Regions from separate parts of the Mesorhizobium sp. C268A genome, predicted to be linked through region 1. Evidence: predicted binding sites of a transcription regulator. Region 1 holds the regulator's gene; each other region holds the start of a gene.

What was found. The regulator LexA, encoded in region 1, represses DNA repair genes until DNA is damaged. The targets are predictions, from matches to a motif close to TGTTCNNNNTGTGTTCNG.
Region 2: ssb (single-stranded DNA-binding protein) is a predicted target of LexA. The motif match lies at 1,313-1,330, and genes of this name have one in related genera.
Region 3: parE (DNA topoisomerase IV subunit B) is a predicted target of LexA. The motif match lies at 816-833, and genes of this name have one in related genera.

What each region holds. Positions count from the first base shown of each region.
Region 1 covers NZ_JAMYVX010000003.1:1,098,600-1,100,867, reverse strand. The annotation lists partial or broken gene NKL06_RS32200 (ComEC/Rec2 family competence protein) at 1-371, shown strand, start outside; gene lexA (transcriptional repressor LexA) at 365-1,147, opposite strand; gene NKL06_RS32190 (GntR family transcriptional regulator) at 1,353-2,117, opposite strand.
Region 2 covers NZ_JAMYVX010000001.1:5,694-7,961, forward strand. The annotation lists gene NKL06_RS00030 (OsmC family protein) at 1-219, opposite strand, end outside; gene NKL06_RS00035 (DUF2306 domain-containing protein) at 243-641, opposite strand; gene ssb (single-stranded DNA-binding protein) at 679-1,212, opposite strand; gene NKL06_RS00045 (hypothetical protein) at 1,423-1,824, opposite strand; gene NKL06_RS00050 (ArsR/SmtB family transcription factor) at 1,958-2,268, shown strand, end outside.
Region 3 covers NZ_JAMYVX010000003.1:308,390-310,657, forward strand. The annotation lists gene cpaB (Flp pilus assembly protein CpaB) at 1-646, opposite strand, end outside; gene parE (DNA topoisomerase IV subunit B) at 904-2,268, shown strand, end outside.

The DNA of each region.
Region 1 (2,268 bases):
CGCCCTTCTATTGCACCGGCGATCTCTGTATCGCTCGACACCCTTCCGGAGCCATTGTAGCTCTTGCGAAAGACCGCAAGACGGCGCGGCCGGCCTGTGCCTTCGCGAGCCTGATCGTCATCGATGACGCCACCGCCTACAATCCGTGCCGCGACCCGCTGGTCCTGGTCGTGACGAAGAAACAGCTGGCCCGCGACGGCAGCGCCGCCGTCTTCTTCGATCCGCAATCGGCAGCGGCAGCGCCAACCATCCGGTTCGCCGTCGACAAGCCGTATCGCCCCTGGCACGAGCAACGCCGCTTCTCCCGCGACGCGCGCGGCCTGCCGCCTTACAACCAGCGTGAAAAGTACAAACCCAAGCCGGCTCAGTAGCGCCGGATCAATCCGACAAGCTTGCCCTGCACCTTCACCCTGTCCGGTCCAAAAATGCGGGTCTCGTAGGCCGGGTTGGCGGCTTCCAGGGCGATCGAGGCGCCCTTGCGGCGGAAGCGTTTCAGGGTCGCTTCCTCATCGTCGACCAACGCCACCACGATCTCGCCGGGGCTGGCTGTGTCGGCATTGCGGATGATGACCGTGTCGCCATCGAAAATGCCGGCCTCGATCATCGAATCGCCCTTGACCTCGAGCGCGTAGTGTTCACCGCCCATGATCATGTCGGGCGGCACCGAGATCGAATGGGTCTGATGCTGGATGGCGTCGATCGGCACACCGGCAGCAATGCGTCCCATCACCGGGATCGACACCGCCGAAACGGCGTCGTCATTGCCGGCCGACATCGAACGCGACGGCGAGCCCGGCTTGATCTGGCGGCCGATACCGCCTTGGCCCATCGCGCCTTGTCCTTGGCCGCCTTGCCCTTGGCCGGTTTGACCAAGACTGCCCTGAATGACGCTCGGCGAAAACTTCCTCGCCGCATTGAGGCCTGGTGCGATCGAGTCGGGCAGCCGCAGCACTTCCAGCGCGCGCGCCCGGTTCGGCAGCCGGCGAATGAAACCGCGCTCCTCAAGCGCCGTGATCAGGCGGTGGATGCCGGACTTGGAGGCGAGGTCAAGCGCTTCCTTCATCTCATCGAAGGACGGCGGGATTCCGCTCTCCTTCAGGCGTTCATGGATGAACATCAGAAGCTCATGTTGTTTGCGCGTCAGCATCGCGGCCCCCAGGGGTTCTGAAACCAGAATCAGAAAAAACAAACCCAGAACAAACACTATCTGTTCCAGTTGTGTTCCGCAACCTTTTAAAGTTTAATGAATGTGTTGACGTTTTGTTCAGCGTGACGTTCGGCACCGCGAGCGGCGCTCGTAGTCGTTGGCCGGCAACGGGGTGAAACGAAGACAAAGTGCCCTGCGTCGTCGGCTACGATCGCCGCTTCCTTTTCGGACGGGGCTGCGCAGCATCCGCGCCGGGTTCACTCTGGGCATAGACCTGCAGCGTGTAGCCGATGTGAGCGGTCATCAGAGTTTTCGCACGTTCGACGTCGCGATCGAGGGCCGCTTCCATCAGGGCGGTATGGTGTTCGATCGCCACGGCGTCGCGCAGGGCCGCCACGGCCTTCCGGTGGCCATCCGTGCGGCCGGCGGCGGCGCGCAGCGTCGGGGCCAGACCCAGAAAGCGGTGATGGCGATGCAATTGGTCGGAAATCGTCGCATTGAAGCGCAGCAGCCAGCTGGATGTCGCGGCACTGAGCAGCGCCGCATGGAAGGCATCGTGTTTTTCGTACCACGCGTCGACCGCATCATCCGATGGATCGTCGAGAACAGACCCGCACCGTGAGAGACGATAGTGGGCGGCAACGACCGCGTCTTCCCACTCACGGTCGCCCTTCTCGATCGATTCCACCAGCAGGGGCAGTTCGACCACCAGCCGCGCACGCGCCAAATCCTCGAGCTCCGCCCGAGAGACGGGAGCGACCGCAAACCCGCGGTTGCTGATGGCGGTCACAAGCCGTTCCGCCTCCAGCCGCGACAGCGCCTCGCGCAACGGCGTCCAGCCGATGCCGTAGGTGTTGCGCAGCGTGCTCAGCTTCAACGGCGCGGCAGGCGCCAGCCGGGTCGCAAGAATATCGCGCCTGAGCAGGCGATAGGCCACTTCCGTCTTCGAGGTCTGCTCGTCATCCAGCATCGTGATCCATCAGACATAAACGCTCGGGCGGATCATTATATATCAAAGCCTTTCAATGGGTGAATTATATATAATGTTTGACAGTTCAAGGGCGACCACTCAAGATCGCCGGCATGTTTGGGCGGCAGGCTCCGCCGCGCGCGTTTGTCCA
Region 2 (2,268 bases), on a different contig from region 1:
TTCGACAACACAGTCCTCGATCGCCTCGCGGCCTTTTTCGAGGATGTGAACGACATCATAGGCCGAGCAGCCGCCGGTGCCGATCAGCACCAGTTCCATCGGGCTCGGACCCGGCGTCTTGCCTTCCGGCCCGGAGGCGGTTCCCAGCACAACCTTGTGGCCGCTGCCGGACTCGCCGACGAAGGTGCGCTCCTCGACCCATTTGATCCGGGCTTTCACGGCAATCTTCCTTTCAGAAAGCGTCACTGGCCGAAGACGACCGTGTGCATGATCCGCCCCGGCAGCAGCGTGAACACGCCGGCGCCGATCAGGGCGAAAACATACAGCGATATCATGACCCTGCGATGTTTGGCGACCCGATGCATATGCGCGTGCCAGACCGCCAACGGCACGGCGATCAACACTAAAATCGATAAGAGATGGATCGGGCTGAACGGACCGACGAGGCGTATCTGCTGGATCCAGAAACTGGAGACGGCGACGACCAGCATCAGCGCCGCCCAGGCATAGCCGACGACACGATGACGCGTCGTGCCTTTCGGCAGCGCCAGTTGCGTAGCGCCAACGGCCAGCGCGGCAAGGGCCGCGAAGGCGTGCCATGGAATGGGAGGGCTCGCCGACAGAAGCGGTCCGAGCGACACCGCACCCTCTCCTCAGATATCGCTGACTATCGTCAGCTCAGAACGGGATTTCGTCGTCCAGTTCGCGCGACGAGCCGCCGCCACCGCCGCCCTTGGAACCGCCGCCACCGCTATTGCCGCCGCGGTTGAAGCTCTCATTGGGGCCAGACTGGCCGAAATCCGAGCCACGGCTCGCGCCGCCGCCGCCGGCATAGTTGCCGACCTGACCGCCGCCCTCGCCGCGAGAATCGAGCATCTGCAGCTCGCCGCGGAATTTCTGCAACACGACTTCGGTCGTGTACTTGTCGGCGCCGGTCTGATCCTGCCATTTGCGTGTCTGCAGCTGGCCTTCGACGTAAACCTTCATGCCCTTCTTCAGGTACTGCTCGGCGACCTTGGCGATCTGGTCATTGAAAATGACCACGTTGTGCCATTCGGTCTTTTCCTTGCGCTCGCCGGAGTTCTTGTCGCGCCAGCTTTCCGACGTGGCGATGCGGATGTTGACGACCGGGTCACCAGAATTCAGGCGGCGGATTTCAGGGTCCGCGCCGAGGTTACCGACCAGAATGACCTTGTTGACGCTACCCGCCATGACAATTCTCCGCGCTCATCCGAAACAAATATCAAGTCGTTCACCTTATAGGCCGCGGACAATCCTGGCTTGCCGCGGCTGGCTTTTCCCACAAGGTTTTTGTTCCCTTTTCGTTCCTATACTGTTAACCACGGATTGTCAAGGAATGGCAGCAATCGCCGACGCGGGCGCGTGGATTTAGCTGACACGCAGGGGCGAGAGGCGGTGTCGTCAGCGCCGTTTTTTAGCTGGTCGCAACGGACCGAAAAAGCCGCTCCACTCCATGCCCATGGCATGGGCGCGCTGTGCGATCACGGTTGGTGCCGACATCAGCCCGACTGCAGGTTCAGATTTCAGAGCCGGGTCATTCAGCAATTTCCCGATCGCGCGCCCGTGCCACCACACCTGAGCGACGAGCGCCGCTACCACCGCGATCAGGCCCCAGGTCCCCAATCCTTCGCCGAAGATGTAAATCCCGTATGGCGGCGATAGCGCCGTACCCAGCTTGGCCAACAAGATCACGGCCACGAAACCGATGACGGCGATCGCTCCTATACCGAGTACGAGGCGGCGATAGAGCCTCAGAGCCTCGTTGAGGTTCTCGGCGGACGAAAGATCGACGTTGGAATTCATAAATACTACTCCTGCCTCGCGATGATCGGCCCATCTTGTTCCCCATGGATTAGAGGCCCGGCAGGATCCAATCAATACGGGGCATTCAAAACACCCCTTGCCAAATCGATAAGTATTGACTTATGCTTTTGTCATGATCGAAGCACAGATTTTTCGCGCCCTGGCCGACCCGACGCGACGCGCCGTCTATGAGCGGCTGACTTCCGGCGAGATGAGCGTTTCGGAGTTGCGCACCGGCATGAGCGTGTCGCAGCCGGCGGTGTCGCAGCACCTTGCCGTACTGCGCGGCGCCGGCCTGGTCAGCGAAAGGCGGGTCGGCCGCAACGCCTACTATCGCACCGATCCGCAAGGGCTCGAGCCGCTGCTCGGCTGGATCGAACGCTACCGCGCATTCTGGCCGGAGCGCATCGAAAGACTGAAGGCCGTTTTGAAGGACATGGACCA
Region 3 (2,268 bases), 790 kb from region 1:
CGCCTTCGGTCGTCACCTCGATGGTGACGGAATTGGCGATCTGCGGTGTGGTCTGGCGCTCGTCGGCGCCCTGCCCCACGGTCAGCACCTTGGCGTCGGAGACGACGATCTCGGAGGTAACGGTCGATCCGGCAGCGCCCTGCGCGTTCTTGGCCACTTCCTGGATTTCGCCCGCATCGCGTGTCAGCACCACGTCGACCCGGTCGCCCGGCATGACGAAGCCGCCGACACCGGCGATCTCGTCGGTGCGGATTGTCACCGCCCGCATGCCGGGCGTCATCATGTTGGATAGCGTCGCGCGGCCGTTCGGCCCCGACAATTTGCTGATCAGCACCGGCTCGTTGATCTCGATCGGCGACAATACCACGCGGCTGCCTTCGGCGAGCAACGCATTGACTGTGGTGAACGCGCCCTGCGGCACCGAATCCTCGGACCATGGGATTTCGCTGAGCTGCGCCCGGTCAAGCTCCATGCCGTAACGCAGCGGCGCGTTGGCCACCACGATGGTCTTGAAGACGACCTTGGGGACGGCGGGCGCCGGGATCGACGCCGTTTTCTCTTCGGCATCGGCCTTGGCCTGGCTTTTCACCCAGAAATCCGCAGCAAAGATTGAAATCGCGCCGAAGACGGCAGCGATGCCAATCATCGTTATGGCCTTGCCCCTCACAACCAACCCCTGACATTCGTGGTCTTTTGTTTTGTTGAGGCTACGCTAGGCCGCTTTGTTAAAGATTCAGGAATCGCGGCCGCTCCGCACGGACCTATTTCCGCCGGCTTGGTTATCGAAAGGTTTTAGGATAAGAAGGGTTTAATCCCCGAACGTAACAGGAACTTCCGTCGCTTGGCGCCGAAAAGCGTGGCAGTATCGACGGGTGATTCGCGGCACCGGATTCTATGGTAGGCATGGACGACAACAACGATCTTTTCGGCAATCTGGAAAAGCAGCCCCAACCGGCTCGGACACCTTCGCGCCCGGCCGACCCGCTGGTGCAGGCCACGAAGCGTCCTGCCGCGACCAAGGACGGCAGCGAGGGCTATAGCGCCGCCGACATCGAGGTGCTGGAGGGGCTGGAGCCGGTGCGGCGCCGTCCCGGCATGTATATTGGCGGCACCGACGACAAGGCGATGCACCATCTGTTTGCCGAGGTCATCGATAATTCGATGGACGAGGCGGTCGCCGGCCATGCCACCTTCATCGATGTCGAGCTGTCGGCCGACGGATTTCTGACCGTCACCGACAATGGCCGCGGCATTCCGGTCGATCCGCATCCGAAATTCAAGAAACCGGCGCTCGAAGTCATCATGACGACGCTGCATTCGGGCGGCAAGTTCGATAGCAAGGTCTATGAGACCTCCGGCGGTCTGCACGGTGTCGGCGTCTCGGTCGTCAATGCGCTGTCGGACCATCTCGAAGTCGAGGTCGCGCGCGGTCGCCAGCTTTACCGCCAAAGGTTCTCGCGCGGCGTTCCGGTGAGCGGGCTGGAGCAGCTCGGCGAAGTGCACAACCGGCGCGGCACCAAAATCCGCTTCCATCCCGACGAGCAGATTTTCGGCAAGGGCGCCGCCTTCGAGCCGGCGCGGCTCTATCGCATGACCCGCTCGAAAGCCTATCTGTTCGGCGGCGTCGAGATCCGCTGGAGCTGCGACCCATCGCTGATCAAGGAAAAGGACCAGACGCCGGCCAAGGCGGAGTTCCATTTCCCCGGCGGCTTGAAGGACTATCTCAAGGCATCGCTCGGCGATGATTTCCAGGTGACCCGCGAAATCTTCGCCGGCAAGAGCGAGAAGCAGGGCGGCCACGGTTCGCTGGAATGGGCGGTGACCTGGTTCGGCGGTGACGGCTTCGTCAACTCCTACTGCAACACAATCCCGACCGGCGAAGGCGGCACGCATGAGGCCGGCTTTCGCAATGTGCTGACGCGCGGGCTTCGGGCCTATGCCGACCTGGTCGGCAACAAGCGCGCCTCGATCGTCACCTCCGAAGACGTGATGATCTCGGCGGCAGGCATGCTGTCGGTGTTTATTCGCGAGCCGGAATTCGTCGGCCAGACCAAGGACAGGCTGGCAACGATCGAAGCCATTCGCATTGTCGAGACCGCCATCCGCGATCCCTTCGACCACTGGCTGGCCGACAATCCGCAGGAAGCCTCCAAGCTGCTGGAATGGGTGATTGCGCGCGCCGACGAGCGGGTGCGCCGGCGCCAGGAAAAGGAAGTGTCGCGCAAGAGCGCGGTGCGCAAGCTGCGCCTTCCCGGCAAGCTCGCCGAC